Regions from separate parts of the Pseudomonas sp. LB3P93 genome, predicted to be linked through region 3. Evidence: predicted binding sites of a transcription regulator. Region 3 holds the regulator's gene; each other region holds the start of a gene.
The links. The regulator FliA, encoded in region 3, starts transcription of late flagellar genes. The targets are predictions, from matches to a motif close to CTAAAGTTTNNNNNNNNNNNGCCGNTAA.
Positions count from the first base shown of each region.

Region 1 (5,339 bases), 2.2 Mb from region 3:
CAGCGTCAAACTCACTGCCGCACACGCCAGCCCCAGCGCCAATCCCCACCAGACGCCCGTTGGCCCCCAGTTCAAGTTGAACGCCATCCACCACGCGGCCGGTGCACCGATCAGCCAATAGCAACCCAGCCCGACCAGGAACGTGGTCTTGGCGTCCTTGAGCCCGCGAATGCAGCCCATGGCGATGGTTTGCGTGCCGTCGAACAGCTCGAACCACGCCGCCACCGCCAGCAGGCTCACAGCCAGATTGATGACGTCCCGGAATGCCGGGTCGTTGTGGTCCAGGAACAAGCCGATCAACTGATTCGGCAGGAACCAGAAGACCATGGCAAAGCTCAGCATCGACGCCGCGCCGAAGACGATCCCGACCCGTCCGGCCAGACGCGCATCCAGCAACTGCCCGGCGCCGTAATGCTGGCCGATGCGCATGGTGATCGCGTAAGACAGCCCCGCGGGGATCATGAACGCCACCGAAACAATCTGCAGGGCGATCTGGTGCGCCGCCAGTTGCGTACTGCCCATGGTGCCCATGCACAGCGCGGCGAACGCAAACAACCCGACTTCCACCGCGTAGGTGCCACCGATAGGTAAGCCGAGGCGCCACAGCTCTTTCAGATACTGCCGGTTTGGCCGCGACAGACCCTGGCGCAACGGATAAGCGTCGTAAGCCGGATGCCGACGGATGTGCAGCGCCAGCGCCACGGCCATCAGGTTGGCGACAATCGCGGTGACCAGCCCGATGCCCACCAGGCCCATTTTCGGCAGGCCGAACATCCCGGTGATCAACGCATAGTTGAGCAGGAAGTTGGCCACGGTGCCGCCGAGGCTGATGACCATCACCGGCGTCGCCCGGCCGATGGCGCTGGTGAAACCGCGCAGGGCCATGAAGCTCAGGTAGCCGGGCAGGGCGAACGGCAGGATCAGCAGAAACTGCCCGGCCGCGTGAACGTTGGTTTCGGTCTGGCCAAACAGCAGCAGCACCGGTTTGAGGTTCCACAGCAGCAGACCGGCCACCAACGCCATCAACCACGCCAGCCACAATCCGGCCTGGGTCAGTCGCGCGGCGCCAACGATGTCGCCCGCGCCCTGACGGATCGCCACCAGGGTGCCGACCGCCGCGATCACGCCGATGCAGAAGATCGACACGAACGAGTAAGTCGCCGCGCCCAGGCCGCCACCGGCCAGCGCTTCCGGGCTCAGGCGCGCCATCATCAAGGTGTCGGTGAGGACCATCAGCATGTGCGCCAACTGCGAGGCAATCAACGGCCCCGCCAGCCGCAGGATGGCCCAGAGTTCGGTACGTGCTGGATGCTGCATGGTCATCACGCCTCGATTATCAAAGTAAACAGGAAAGAGCCGATTCTCGGCGCTCTGCGGGGTTTTCACAAAGGGATAAAAAGGATGGGTGGCATGAGTCAGACTCATGCTGACAAGTTTCTGCTAACGTGGCGTAACCGCGCTATAGGAGCTTTCCGAATGTCCCGTCGTCTTCCTCCCTTGTATGCCCTGCGCGCATTCGAAGCGGCGGCGCGGCATAGCTCGTTTACCCGCGCCGCGGAAGAATTGTCGATCACCCAAAGCGCGGTCAGTCGACACATTCGTACGCTCGAGGAGCATTTTGCCTGCCGGTTGTTTCATCGCAGCGGGCGCAACTTGCAACTGACCGAGTCCGCGCGGCTGATCCTGCCCGGCATTCGTGAAGGTTTTACCGCGCTTGAACGTGCCTGCAATACCTTGCGTGCCGAAGACGACATCCTGCGCATGAAGGCCCCGTCGACGTTGACCATGCGCTGGCTGTTGGCGCGCCTGAGTCGCTTCCGGCACTTGCAACCGGGTAACGAAGTGCAATTGACCAGCGCCTGGATGGACATCGACACGGTGGACTTCAACCACGAGCCCTTCGACTGCGCCGTCATCCTCAGCACCGGGAATTTTCCACCGGACTGGGAGGCCACACTGCTGTTCCCGGAGGAATTGATTCCGGTCGGTGCGCCGAACCTGATGGACGATCAACCGTGGGATGTCGCACGTCTGGCCAGCACTGAACTGCTGCATCCCGCACCGGACCGGCGTGACTGGCGCACTTGGCTGCAACGCATGGGCCTGGCCGATCAGGTGTCGCTCAAGGGCGGGCAAGTGTTCGACACGCTGGAGCTGGGCATGATTGCTGCGGCGCGGGGCTACGGCGTATCCATGGGTGATTTGCTGATGGTGGCGGAGGATGTCGCTCAGGGTCGTCTGAGTTTGCCGTGGCCGACGGCTGTCGCCAGTGGCGAGAATTATTACCTCGTCTGGCCGAAAACCCGTCCTGGAGGTGAACGTTTGCGCAGGCTCAGCGATTTCCTCCAAGGCGAGGTCCGGGCCATGGATTTACCGGATGTCGAGCGTTTGAGCTGAATCGATAGAGCCCCTGCAATAGAGGCCTTGCGCCATATCCTGGCTAATTACTCAAGTATTCAGGTTTGCCGCCGAAAATCTGCAGGTGGAACCTTCGTGCAGGTTCGCCGTAATTCCCATTTGAATTTTTGCCGAGTGCGCATCGTGATCAGGATGATCCGGTCACTGGGCCAGGAGCTGTCATGTCTCAACCTCGTGCCCGGATCGCCTCACAGCTTGGTCTTGCGCTTGCCGTGATACTGGCGATTGTCATCACTGGCAGTACCGTGTTCGCCCTGCGTTCGCTGGACACCGCCAACCTCGCCACCCGCGAAGAGCACCTGGCGAGTGAAGCCCGGTTGCTGGCCGATCAGTTGAGCACCTTTCACGGCACGTTGCGTGAGAGCACCCAGCGCTTGGCCGGTTTGTTCGAGAAGCGCTTCAGCGCGGGTCTGAGCGTGCACCCGGGCGAGCCGGTTGCCGTGGCGGGCACCCAGACCCCTGGCCTGCACCTGGGCAGCGAAGTGTTGAACAACAACTTCAAGGAAGTCGACGAATTCAAGCAAATGACGGCGGGCGTCGCGACCGTGTTCGTGCGTAGTGGCGAAGACTTCGTTCGGGTCAGTACCTCCCTGACCAAGCAGGACGGCAATCGGGCCATCGGCACTTTGCTGGATCACGCTAACCCGGCCTATGCGCGCTTGATGGCGGGGCAGAGCTACGTCGGTCGCGCCTTGCTGTTCGACCGCTCCTACATGACGCAATACACGCCCGTGCGCGACAGCAGCGGCAAGGTGATTGCCGTGCTGTTCGTAGGATTCGATTACACCGATGCGCAGAACGCGCAGTTCGAAAACCTCAAGCGCTTCCGTATCGGCCAGACCGGCTCGCTGGCGTTGCTCGATGAGCAGAAAAAGTGGCTGGTGCCGATCGCGGGTGTGCAAGCGCTGGATCAGGCAGTGCCGGCCATCGTTGATCTGGCAAAAAAACCGGGCAAGGGTGATTTCTGGAGCGACAAGTCCGAAGACTTCTACAGCGTGGCGGTGCCGTTTGAAGGCGGCCCGTGGTCGGTCGTGGCGAGCATGCCGCAGGACGAAATCAGCGCCGTGACCTGGAGTGTCGGCATTCAATTGGCGATTGGCAGTCTGCTGGCGATGTTGATCGCAGTCGGCTCGGCGGTCTGGTTGCTGCGCAGCAAACTTGCGCCACTGGGTGATCTGGTGCGTCAGGCAGAAGCCTTGGGCGCCGGTGATTTGAGCGTGCGCCTGAACGTGTCGAGCAATGACGAAATCGGTCAGCTCGCCCGTGCCTTCAACCAGATGAGCCAGGCCTTGTCGACCATGGTCGAGCACATCCGCAAGGCCTCGGGCGAGGTCAACAGCCGTGCACAGGCGTTGTCCGGCCTGTCCGGTGGTGCCTATGAAGGGATGGAGCAGCAGTCCGGCGAAATCACCAGCATGGCCGGCGCCGTGGAAGAGTTCAGCGCGACGTCGCTGAACATTGCCGACAACATGGGCAGCACCCAGCGTCTGGCGCAGGAAAACGCACAACAAACGCAGATCGGTCGTACGTCGATGGACGAAGCGTCCTCGTCGCTGGAGCAAATCGCCGGCGCGTTGAACAGCACAGCAACAGTCATCAACACTTTGGGTCAGCGCTCCCAGGAAATCGGCGGCATCGTCGGGGTGATTACCTCGATTGCCGATCAAACCAACCTGCTAGCGCTAAACGCGGCCATCGAAGCCGCCCGTGCCGGTGAGCAGGGCCGTGGTTTTGCGGTGGTGGCCGACGAGGTGCGCAACCTGGCTTCGCGCACGCGTCAGGCCACGGATGAAATTTCCGGGATGATTCAAAGCATCCAGCAGGAAACCGGCAACGCCATCAGCACCATGGAACAAGGCAATGTGCTGATGCAGGAAGGCCTGTCACGGAACGCCAATGTGGCCTCGGCCCTGGCGCGGATCGATGAGCAGAGCCGTTCGGCGGGGCAGCAATTCGCGGCGATCACCACCGCGACTCAGGAGCAGAGCAGCACCGCGACGTTGCTCAGCAGCAACCTGCAAAGCATTGCGCTGGCGAACAGTGAGCAGCGCGAAGTGGTGTCGAACCTGGCCGTGACTGCCAAAGAGCTGGAGAAGCTGGCGGCGGACTTGCGTCATGAGGTTGACCGGTTTCGTTGAGTCGCCTCTGAAATAGCTATCGCGGGCAAGCCCGCTCCCACAGGGTATATGTCGTTTCACTCTCTCGTGAACGACTCAAATCCTGTGGGAGCGGGCTTGCCCGCGATGGCAGCACCTCAATTTTCAGATTTATCCCCAAGCCCCGGATCAACCCGCTTGCCGATATCCTTCAACCGCGCCAACTGATCCACCATCGACGGCGCTTCATCCAGACTGCTGACAAACGTCCACAGATACGTCATTACCGCATACACATGCCCCGCCTTCACCGCCGGCGACAGCGCCAGCTGACTGATGGCGATCACAAACAACACCGCCGCCACCGAGCCTACGAACAGATAGGCGATTGCCTCACGGTCCGAGAGCCAGATTCGCAGCCGCGACAGCACTCGATAGTGGCGCTGCAACGTATCAGCGCCGACCTTCTCGACCAGCCCGATCTCTTTCTCCAGCCGATCATTCAACCGCTCATGCAGCTCCTGATTGCGCCGGGCGAACCGTGGGAGCAAGGTCATGCACAACAGCAACGCCCCCAGGCATGCCAGACCAATCCATGGTTCGATCACCAGCAGCATCACCGCCGCGCCGACAATCGACACCAGCGCCGTGGCAATGGTCGGCACATGCTTCTCGAAGAAATCCACGAATTCGCGCGCCAGCACCACCCGCGCCGCCGATGTGGAAGTGCTCTGGTTTTGCTGGCGCTGATTGAGGATGACCGGCACGGCGAGGTCGGCATAGATCCGCGTAAACGTGCGCGTATCCACCGCCCTGCGTGCCGCC
Region 1 is NZ_CM142713.1:6,311,960-6,317,298, reverse strand. Features, by position in the region: gene ACYZT8_RS28965 (NorM family multidrug efflux MATE transporter) at 1-1,317, opposite strand, end outside; gene ACYZT8_RS28960 (LysR substrate-binding domain-containing protein) at 1,477-2,397, shown strand; gene ACYZT8_RS28955 (methyl-accepting chemotaxis protein) at 2,580-4,556, shown strand; gene ACYZT8_RS28950 (ABC transporter six-transmembrane domain-containing protein) at 4,673-5,339, opposite strand, start outside.
Region 1: a site for FliA is predicted at 2,448-2,475, ahead of ACYZT8_RS28955 (methyl-accepting chemotaxis protein). Genes of this name have one in related genera too.

Region 2 (5,339 bases), 1.5 Mb from region 3:
AACGGCGACTGGAAAACCGTCGACCCGGTTCTGAAAGACCCGCACGCCATCTATTCCGCAGGACACAGCCATGAGTGACACGTTGACCCGTCTGGCCGAGGTGCTGGAAGAGCGCAAAGGCGCCGCCGCCGACAGCTCGTATGTCGCCAGCCTGTACCACAAAGGCTTGAACAAGATTCTGGAAAAAGTCGGCGAAGAGTCGGTCGAGACCATCATTGCCGCCAAGGACGCCGCCATCAGCGGCGACTGCAGCGATGTGATCTACGAGACCGCCGATCTGTGGTTCCACAGCATGGTCATGCTCGCCCAACTGGGGCAGCATCCACAGGCTGTACTCGATGAACTGGACCGTCGTTTCGGTCTGTCCGGACACGCCGAGAAAGCCTCGCGCCCGTCCGCCTGAACAACTATTAGAGAGGAGCAGCAACATGGGTATTTTTGACTGGAAACACTGGATCGTCATTTTGGTTGTTGTCGTTTTGGTGTTCGGCACCAAGAAACTGAAAAACCTCGGCACTGACGTGGGCGAGTCGATCAAGGGCTTCAAGAAAGCCATGAACGACGACGAAAAACCGGCCGATCCGACTGTTACTCCAGCACAGCCGGTGCCACCGGTTCAGCCACAGCAGTCCGTGAATCAGCCGCACACCATCGACGTGCAGGCGCAAAAAGTCGAAGAGCCGATCCGCAAAGACGTGTGAGCACTGACTAATGTTTGGTATCAGCTTCTCTGAACTGCTGCTCGTCGGCCTCGTCGCCCTGCTGGTGCTGGGTCCCGAGCGTCTGCCGGGTGCTGCGCGCACCGCCGGCCTGTGGGTCGGTCGTCTGAAGCGCAGCTTCAACGCGATCAAACAGGAAGTTGAACGTGAAATCGGTGCCGACGAGATTCGTCGGCAACTGCACAACGAGCACATTCTGTCGCTGGAACAGGAGGCGCGGAAGATCTTCACGCCAACCCAGCAGGAAGCCACACCGGTTCAGCCGGTTGAGCCGGTCGCGGAGCAGACGATTCATGCTCCTGGCGTCGTGCCTGCACCCGTTGTAGCAGCCACCGAGTCTGCGCCCGTTGTTGCAACGCCACCGGTTGAACCTGCCACGCCTGCGGCTGCGCCTGTTGTGCCGGCCCCTCATGACCCAACACTGCCGCCGCGAGCCCCATGAGCGATCTTCCTGAAAATGACCAGCACATGCCGCTGGTTTCGCACCTCACCGAGTTGCGTACCCGCCTGCTGCGTTGCGTAGCGGCGATCTTCATCATCTTCGCCGGGCTGTTCGCCTTCACCCAGCAGATCTACACCTTCGTCTCCACGCCACTGCGCCAGTATCTGCCCGTGGGCGCTACGATGATCGCCACTGACGTGTCGTCGCCGTTCCTGACGCCGCTGAAACTGACGATGATGGTGTCGCTGTTCCTGGCGATCCCGGTGATCCTGCATCAGATCTGGGGCTTCATTGCGCCAGGCCTGTACAAGCACGAGAAGCGCATCGCAGTACCGTTGCTGGTGTCCAGCATCATGCTGTTCTACGCCGGCATGGCGTTCGCCTATTACCTGGTGTTCCCGCTGATCTTCAAATTCTTCGCCGCTGCCACCCCGGCCGGCGTGGAAATGATGACCGATATCAGCAGCTACCTCGACTTCGTCATGACGCTGTTCTTCGCCTTCGGCGTGGCGTTCGAGATCCCGGTAGCCGTGGTGCTGCTGGTGTGGATCGGCGTGGTCGACGTCAAATACCTGAAGAAAATCCGCCCGTACGTGATCATCGGCTGCTTCGTGGTCGGCATGATCCTGACACCGCCGGACATCTTCTCGCAGACACTGTTGGCGGTGCCGATGTGGCTGCTGTTCGAGATCGGCATCCTGTTCGGCGGCCTGATCAGCAAGCGCGGCGAACACCCGGACGACCAGCCGGCTGACGATCACAACGACCAGCCGCCAGCGACCCAGCCGTGAACCTGCTGCTCCTCATCGAGGCCGACTTCATTGCGGCCGACCGGGTGATCCTGCGTGATCGCCGGTTGACGCACATGCAGGAAGTTCATCGCTCCGTCGTCGGCGACAGCATGCGCGTCGGGCGTATCGGCGGGCTGATGGGCTCAGCCGAAGTGCTGCGTCTGGACGCCGACGAAGCCGAACTGCGCGTCACCCTCGACCAGCCGCCACCGACCAAGCTGCCACTGACGCTGGTGTTGGCCCTGCCACGGCCGAAAATGCTGCGCAGGGTGTTTCAGACCGTGGCGGCCATGGGTGTGCCACGAATCATTCTGGTAAACAGCTATCGCGTCGAGAAGAGCTTCTGGCAAACGCCGTTTCTGGAGCCCGAGGCGATTCGCGAGCAGTTGATTCTCGGCCTCGAACAGGCCCGGGACAGCGTGCTGCCGGAAATCGTCATTGAGAAACGCTTCAAGCCGTTCGTCGAAGACCGTCTGCCGGCGATCACTGACGGCACCCTCGGCCTCGTCGGCCACCCCGGCAACTACCCGCCCTGCCCTCGTGGCCTGAACGAACCGGTAACCCTGGCCATCGGCCCCGAAGGCGGCTGGATTCCTTACGAAATCGACCTGCTGGGCAAGGCCGGCCTGCAACCTGTACAACTCGGCGAGCGCATCCTGCGGGTCGAAACCGCCGTCACCGCGCTGCTCGCCCGACTCTTCTAATCCCAAACACGGTCCACTGTGGCGAGGGAGCTTGCTCCCGCTTGGGCGCGCAGCGGCCACCGCTTTTATCCAGCCAGACCGTATCCATCGGTTTACGACTGCTCCGCAGCCGAACGGGAGCAAGCTCCCTCGCCACAGGGATTTACTCGACCCGAATACCGCGTTACGGCTACAGATTCCCGGCCACCTGCCGATACAGTCTCCATAAAACCAATTAGTGGTCCGAGGGAGTAGCAGCATGTACCGTTGGCTAGCCGAGAATCTGGGAAACGTAAGCGTCAATCGCAAACTGGGGATCGGCTTCGGTCTGGTGCTGCTGCTGACATTGCTGATCACTTTTACAGGCTGGACCGGCCTGACAGGTGTGATGAGCCGTGGTGACAAGCTCGGGTTCATTGCCAGCGTCAATGAGCTGACCAAAGACCTGCGGCTGGCCCGCATGGACTACGATATGCGCCGTGGCGAACAAGGCCCGGGCGCCGTCAACGACATGCTCGCCAAACTCGACGCCGGCCTGCAAACCGCTCGCACACTGATCGAGCAACCTTCTGACGTGGCGATGATTGATCAACAACTGGCCGCTGTCAGCGAGTACAAAAAAGCGTTCACCGCCATGACCCAGGCCGGCGCCAATCGCGAGGACGCCCGCAGCAAACTCGGTGCTACCGCCGACAACGCCGTGGCCCGCGTCGCTGAAGTCGAAAAATCCATGCTACAAGGCGACAGCGTCGCCGACTTCAACAGCGTGATCGACTTGAGCAAGCTGATTCAGCAAGCGCGCTTCCAGGTCCGCGGCTACACCTACAGCGGCAAGACCGAGGCCGAGCAACCGGCGCTGGACGCTATCGACAACGCCCTGAAGAACCTCGAAGGCCTGCCGTCCAGACTGCCGGAGCAGCACATCGCCAACCTGCAACAGGCAACCGACTCACTAAAAGCCTACCGCGCCGCCGTCAGCCAGTTCCGCGACTCTCAAGTTGCCAGCGCCGCCGCCCTCAAGCGCATGGCCGAGCAAGGCGAAATCCTGCTCGACGTCAGCAAAAAACTCACCGTGTCGCAAACCATCGTCCGGGACACTGACGCTGCGCACGCCAAGAACCTGCTGCTGATGGCCACCGTTCTCGCCTTGGCGTTTGGTTTGCTGGCGGCCTGGGCGATCACTCGCCAGATCGTGATCCCGTTGAACCAGACCCTCAAAGTGGCCGAGCGCGTAGCGGCCGGCGACCTGACGCAAAACCTTGTTTCCGAACGTCGCGACGAACTCGGCCAGCTCCAGCGCGCCATGCAGAGCATGACCCTGGGCCTGCGCGAACTGATCGGCGGCATCAGCGATGGCGTCACGCAAATCGCCAGCGCCGCCGAAGAGTTGTCGGCCGTCACCGAGCAAACCAGCGCCGGGGTCAACAGCCAGAAGGTCGAGACCGACCAGGTGGCCACCGCGATGAACGAAATGACCGCCACCGTGCAGGAAGTCGCGCGTAACGCCGAAGAAGCCTCTGAAGCCGCCGTCGCCGCCGATCAACAGGCCCGCGAAGGCGACAAAGTGGTCGGCGAAGCCATCGCCCAGATCGAGCGCCTGGCCCTCGAAGTCGGCAACTCCACCGCAGCCATGGGCGATCTCAAACGCGAGAGCGACAAGATCGGCAGCGTGCTCGACGTGATCAAATCCGTGGCCCAGCAAACCAACCTGTTGGCGCTTAACGCCGCGATTGAAGCCGCCCGTGCCGGCGAGGCCGGACGTGGTTTCGCGGTAGTCGCCGACGAAGTCCGCAGCCTGGCCCAGCGCACCCAGAAGTCCACCGAAGAAATCGAAGAGCTGATCGTCGGCCTGCAAACCGGCACCCAGCAAGTGGCAACCATCATGGACAACAGCCGCAGCCTGACCGACAGCAGCGTTGAGCTGACCCGCCGCGCCGGCAGCTCGCTGGAAAGCATCACCCGTACCGTGTCGGCGATTCAGTCGATGAACCAGCAGATCGCCGCCGCTGCCGAGCAGCAAACCGCAGTAGCCGAAGAGATCAACCGTAGCGTGCTGAACGTGCGCGACGTGTCCGAGCAGACCTCGGCAGCCAGTGAAGAGACCGCGGCGTCCAGCATTGAGCTGGCGCGGTTGGGGACGCATCTGCAGATGCTGGTGGGCAGGTTCAAGGTTTGAGGTGATCCGAATACCTCGGGATAGCGCAACACCGAGGTGACGCATTCGCGGGCAAGCCCGCTCCCACAGGATTCAGCGGTGTGGCGCAAATAGCATTAACACCGAAAATACTGTGGGAGCGGGCTTGCCCGCGAAGGCGTCAGTACAGACGCTGAAGTTAGAGAACCTGGCGCAAGAATGCCTGCGCCCGCGGATCTTTCGGTGCATCGAAGAACTCGGCCGGCGAGGCATCTTCCAGCAATTTGCCGTGATCAAAGAACAACACCCGATCCGCCACTTCCCGCGCAAAGCCCATTTCGTGGGTGACGCAGACCATGGTCATACCTTCCACAGCCAGGGTTTTCATCACGTCCAGCACTTCGCCGACCATTTCCGGATCGAGCGCCGAAGTCGGCTCATCGAACAGCATGACCTTGGGTTCCATGGCCAATGCCCGGGCAATGGCGACACGCTGTTGCTGACCGCCGGACAGGCGCGATGGAAACTCGTTGGCCTTCTGCGCAATGCCGACCTTCACCAACAACGCCA
Region 2 is NZ_CM142713.1:347,606-352,944, reverse strand. Features, by position in the region: gene hisI (phosphoribosyl-AMP cyclohydrolase) at 1-78, shown strand, start outside; gene ACYZT8_RS01585 (phosphoribosyl-ATP diphosphatase) at 71-403, shown strand; gene ACYZT8_RS01580 (twin-arginine translocase TatA/TatE family subunit) at 429-701, shown strand; gene tatB (Sec-independent protein translocase protein TatB) at 712-1,161, shown strand; gene tatC (twin-arginine translocase subunit TatC) at 1,158-1,952, shown strand; gene ACYZT8_RS01565 (16S rRNA (uracil(1498)-N(3))-methyltransferase) at 1,949-2,656, shown strand; gene ACYZT8_RS01560 (methyl-accepting chemotaxis protein) at 2,895-4,811, shown strand; gene ACYZT8_RS01555 (amino acid ABC transporter ATP-binding protein) at 4,969-5,339, opposite strand, start outside.
Region 2: a site for FliA is predicted at 2,826-2,853, ahead of ACYZT8_RS01560 (methyl-accepting chemotaxis protein). Genes of this name have one in related genera too.

Region 3 (5,339 bases):
ACTCTAAAATCCTAGGCTGGATAACAAATCGTCCACATCGTCCTGACCGGACACAACGTCTTCTCTTTTATCGGCATGAATCTGCGGACCTTCACCCTGAGAGAGATGTTTTTGCGGATCTTTTTCAGCGAGCATCGCATCACGGTCATGTTCGATACCCGCAAAGCGGTCTACCTGACTGGCCATGAGCACGAGCTTGAGCAGGTTGCTTTCAACTTCGGTGACCAATTGGGTCACGCGCTTGATCACCTGACCGGTGAGGTCCTGGTAATCCTGGGCCAGCAGAATGTCGTTGAGGTTGCTCGACACCGTGCGATTGTCTTCGCTGCTGCGTGTCAGGAAACCGTCGACGCGCCGAGCCAGTTCGCGGAACTCTTCAGCCCCGACTTCGCGACGCATGAACCGCCCCCAATCCGTGCTCAACGCCTGGGCTTCTTCGCTCAGGCTGTTGACCAGCGGTGTGGAATTCTCCACCAGGTCCATGGTGCGGTTGGCAGCGGCCTCGGTCAGCTTGACCACATACCCCAGGCGCTCGGTGGCGTCCGTGATCTGGGACACTTCCTCGGCTTGCGGCATGTTCGGGTCAATCTGGAAATTGACGATCGCGCTATGCAGCTCGCGAGTGAGCTTGCCCACTTCCTGATACAGGCCGCGGTCACGGGTCTGATTGAGCTCATGGATCAGTTGCACAGCGTCGCCGAACCTGCCTTTTTCAAGGCTTTCGACCAGTTCGACCGCGTGTTTTTTCAGGGTCGATTCAAAATCGCCCAGTGAAGATTCTTTATGCTCCATAGCTCCCCCGTGGCGCAGTGGATCAACCGATGCGTTCGAAAATCTTCTCGATTTTTTCTTTCAACGCCTGGGCCGTGAAGGGTTTGACCACATAGCCGTTTACACCGGCCTGGGCCGCTTCGATGATCTGCTCGCGCTTGGCTTCAGCAGTCACCATCAGCACTGGCAAGTGCTTGAGCTTTTCATCGGCGCGCACGTGACGCAGCAGATCGATACCGGTCATGCCAGGCATGTTCCAGTCCGTTACCAGAAAGTCGATGCTCCCGCTGTTGAGAACCGGAATGGCAGTAGTGCCATCGTCGGCCTCGACCGTGTTGGTGAACCCAAGGTCACGCAACAGGTTTTTTATGATCCGCCGCATCGTTGAGAAGTCATCAACGATGAGGATTTTCATGTTCTTGTCCAATTCGACCTCCAAGCAGTCTTAAACGCGCCCAGCACCTGGACGCGCCATTTCAATCAATCCGGCAATGCACTCGATGACTGTCTGGAGCACAACAGATCGCGACCGGTGCAGTTCAACACCACACCGGCCTCGTTCGCAGTGTCCCCACACTGCCTTCAGCGCGCTCGCCACTCCCCCAAACGCCCCCGCAAACGGGCCGCGCACTGGCTGTGTAACTGGCTGACCCGAGATTCGCTGACCCCCAGGACCTCACCGATTTCCTTGAGGTTCAGCTCTTCGTCGTAGTACAGCGCCAACACCAGTCGCTCACGCTCCGGCAAATTGGCAATCGCGTCCGCCAGCGCTGCCTGGAAGCGTTCATCTTCCAGATCGCGTGACGGCTCAAGATGAGCACTCGCGCCATCCTCGTGCAGCCCTTCGTGTTCGCCGTCCTGCAACAGATCGTCGAAACTGAATAACCGGCTGCCCAGGGTGTCGTTCAAAATCCCGTAATAATCGTCGAGACTCAATTGGAGTTCGGCCGCAACCTCATGATCTTTAGCGTCACGACCGGTTTTAGCTTCAATCGAGCGAATTGCGTCGCTGACCATGCGGGTATTGCGGTGAACCGAACGTGGCGCCCAGTCCCCCTTGCGTACTTCATCGAGCATCGCGCCGCGGATTCGAATGCCCGCGTACGTCTCGAAACTCGCGCCTTTGCTGGCGTCGTATTTGGTCGATACTTCTAGCAGGCCGATCATCCCGGCCTGGATCAGGTCTTCAACCTGGACACTGGCCGGCAGACGCGCCAGCAAGTGGTAAGCAATGCGTTTGACCAGTGGCGCGTAACGCTCGATCAGCTCGTACTGCGCGTCACGTGCCGACTTCTTGTAGAGGTTGTAGCCACTGGCTGTCATAGGACGGGTCCTGCGGTCTGTTGCACGAGGCGCTCGACGAAAAACTCCAGGTGCCCACGCGGGTTGGCAGGCAGCGGCCAGGTGTCGACCTTCTGCGCGATCGCCTTGAACGCCAGGGCGCACTTGGAACGCGGGAACGCTTCATAGACTGCACGTTGCTTCTGCACGGCCTTGCGCACGCTTTCGTCGTAAGGCACCGCACCGACGTATTGTAAGGCGACGTCGAGGAAGCGGTCCGTGACCTTGGTCAACTTGGCGAACAGGTTGCGACCTTCCTGCGGGCTCTGGGCCATGTTGGCCAGGACGCGGAAGCGGTTCATGCCGTAATCGCGGTTCAGCAGTTTGATCAGCGCGTAGGCATCCGTGATCGAGGTCGGCTCGTCGCACACCACCAGCAAGACTTCTTGCGCTGCGCGAACGAAACTGACTACCGAGTCACCAATACCCGCAGCGGTGTCGATCACCAATACGTCGAGGTTGTCGCCGATATCGCTGAAGGCCTGGATCAGGCCGGCGTGTTGGGCCGGGCTCAGATGAACCATGCTCTGTGTGCCGGACGCGGCCGGGACGATGCGAATGCCGCCGGGGCCCTGCAACAGAACGTCGCGCAGCTCACAGCGGCCTTCGATCACGTCGGCCAGGGTACGTTTGGGTGTCAGCCCCAACAGGACGTCGACGTTCGCCAGCCCCAGATCGGCGTCCAGCAGCATGACGCGCCGGCCGAGCTCAGCTAGAGCCAGGGACAAGTTCACTGACACGTTAGTCTTCCCGACGCCACCTTTGCCGCCGGTCACCGCGATCACCTGTACGGGATGCATGCTGCCCATGTTATTTCTTTACCTTGTCTTGCATAGACGGAGGCCACATTACTGGCTGCGCGTTCATCAACTGAACAATGCATGGCAGACCATCGATGTAGGTACAAAAACTGTTCATTAGTACCTCAGCCAACCTGCTTGGTCGGGCTGTGGTAAATATCAGCGAACATGTCAGCCATGGCTTCTTCGCTGGGTTCTTCTTGCATTTGCACGCTTACGGCGCGACTGACCAACTGATGACGACGCGGCAGATGCAAATCATCCGGAATCCGCGGGCCATCGGTCAGGTAGGCCACCGGCAATTCATGACTGATCGCCAGGCTTAACACCTCGCCCAGACTTGCCGTTTCATCCAGTTTAGTCAGGATGCAGCCAGCGAGCCCGCAGCGCTTGTAACTGTGATAAGCGGCAGTTAGAACCTGTTTCTGGCTGGTGGTTGCCAACACCAGATAATTTTTTGACTTGATGCCACGTCCGGCCAGGCTTTCGAGCTGCATGCGCAGTGCCGGATCGCTGGCCTGAAGGCCCGCGGTATCGATCAGCACCACGCGTTTGCGCAGCAAGGGATCCAGCGCCTGCACCAGCGATTGCCCCGGATCCACGTGAGTTACCGACACGTTTAGGATCCGGCCCAGGGTCTTGAGTTGTTCCTGAGCACCGATACGGTAGCTGTCCATGCTCACTAGCGCGATATTTTGCGCGCCATATTTAAGCACGTAGCGGGCCGCAAGCTTGGCCAAGGTGGTGGTCTTGCCCATGCCGGCAGGGCCGACCATGGCAATTACCCCGCCCTCCTCCAGTGGCTCGACTTCCGGTGTGGCAATCATCCGCGCCAGGTGCGCCAGCAACATGCGCCAGGCCTGACGGGGTTCATCAATGTCAGTAATCATCGCCAGCAAGTCGCGGGACAACGGGCCGGACAGGCCGATGCGTTGCAGGCGACGCCAGAGGTTGGCCTGGGCCGGACGGCTGCCTTGCAGCTGATTCCAGGCCAGCGAGCCGAGTTGCACTTCCATCAGTTCGCGCAGGCTGTTGAGTTCGAAACGCATCGAGTCAAATGCACGCGGGTCCACGCCGCCAGCGGCTGGCGCCGGGGCTGGAGCGGAGCGACGAGGTTCGGCATACGTCGGCTCGATCAGCGGCTCGGCGGCGGTCAACGGCAGGCCGGCGAACAGCTGGCGATTGGTGGTCTTGTCGCCTTCGGTTTCGCCTTCGCCACGCAAGCTCAATTCGGCCTGGGCGGTGACGATCCGCGATTGGGTCTTGCGCAGCTCATCCTCGAGTTCCATGTTCGGAACACGCGGGGCCAGCGCCGACAGTTTGTAATCCAGCGCAGCCGTCAGCTCGACACCACCAGCGATCCGGCGGTTGCCAATAATGGCGGCATCAGCGCCCAGCTCATCACGAACCAGTTTCATGGCCTGACGCATATCGGCGGCGAAAAAACGCTTAACTTGCATAAACCACTACCTCAGCCGTTGGGCCCTACTGTCGCAACGATGGTCACTTGCTTGTTGTCAGGAATTTCCTGGTAAGCCAACACATGCAAACCCGGGACTGCCAGTCGGCCGAATCGCGAAAGCATCGCGCGAACCGGACCGGCCACCAACAGAATCACCGGTTGACCTTGCATTTCCTGACGCTGCGCCGCATCGATCAACGAGCGCTGCAGTTTCTCAGCCATGCTTGGCTCCAGCAGAACGCCCTCTTCCGAGCCTTGTCCTGCCTTCTGAAGACTATTGAGCAATATCTGTTCCAACCTTGGCTCCAGAGTGATAACTGGTAGCTCGGAGTCAGTCCCTACAATGCTTTGGACGATTGCGCGGGATACGCCGACGCGTACCGCGGCCACCAGAGCGGCAGTATCTTGACTCTTGGCAGCATTGTTGGCGATGGCTTCGGCGATGCTGCGAATGTCCCGCACTGGCACCTGTTCGGCCAACAAAGCCTGCAACACCTTGAGCAGTTGCGACAGCGACACCACACCCGGTACCAGCTCTTCAGCCAGTTTCGGTGAGCTTTTGGCCAGCAATTGCATGAGTTGCTGGACTTCTTCGTGACCGATCAGTTCGCTGGAGTGCTTGTACAGAATCTGGTTCAAGTGAGTGGCCACAACCGTACTGGCATCGACCACGGTGTAACCGAGCGATTGCGCCTGGGCCCGCTGGCTGATTTCGATCCAGACCGCCTCCAGGCCAAAAGCCGGATCTTTGGCGGTTATGCCATTGAGCGTACCGTAGACCTGCCCCGGGTTGATCGCCAGTTCGCGATCCGGGTAAATCTCGGCTTCAGCCAGGATCACGCCCATCAACGTGAGGCGATAGGCACTCGGCGCCAGGTCGAGGTTGTCACGGATATGCACAGTCGGCATCAGGAAGCCCAGGTCCTGGGACAGCTTCTTGCGCACGCCCTTGATCCGCGCCAGCA
Region 3 is NZ_CM142713.1:1,816,867-1,822,205, reverse strand. Features, by position in the region: gene ACYZT8_RS08055 (protein phosphatase CheZ) at 4-792, opposite strand; gene ACYZT8_RS08050 (chemotaxis response regulator CheY) at 815-1,186, opposite strand; gene fliA (RNA polymerase sigma factor FliA) at 1,354-2,094, opposite strand; gene fleN (flagellar synthesis regulator FleN) at 2,091-2,921, opposite strand; gene flhF (flagellar biosynthesis protein FlhF) at 3,038-4,372, opposite strand; gene flhA (flagellar biosynthesis protein FlhA) at 4,384-5,339, opposite strand, start outside.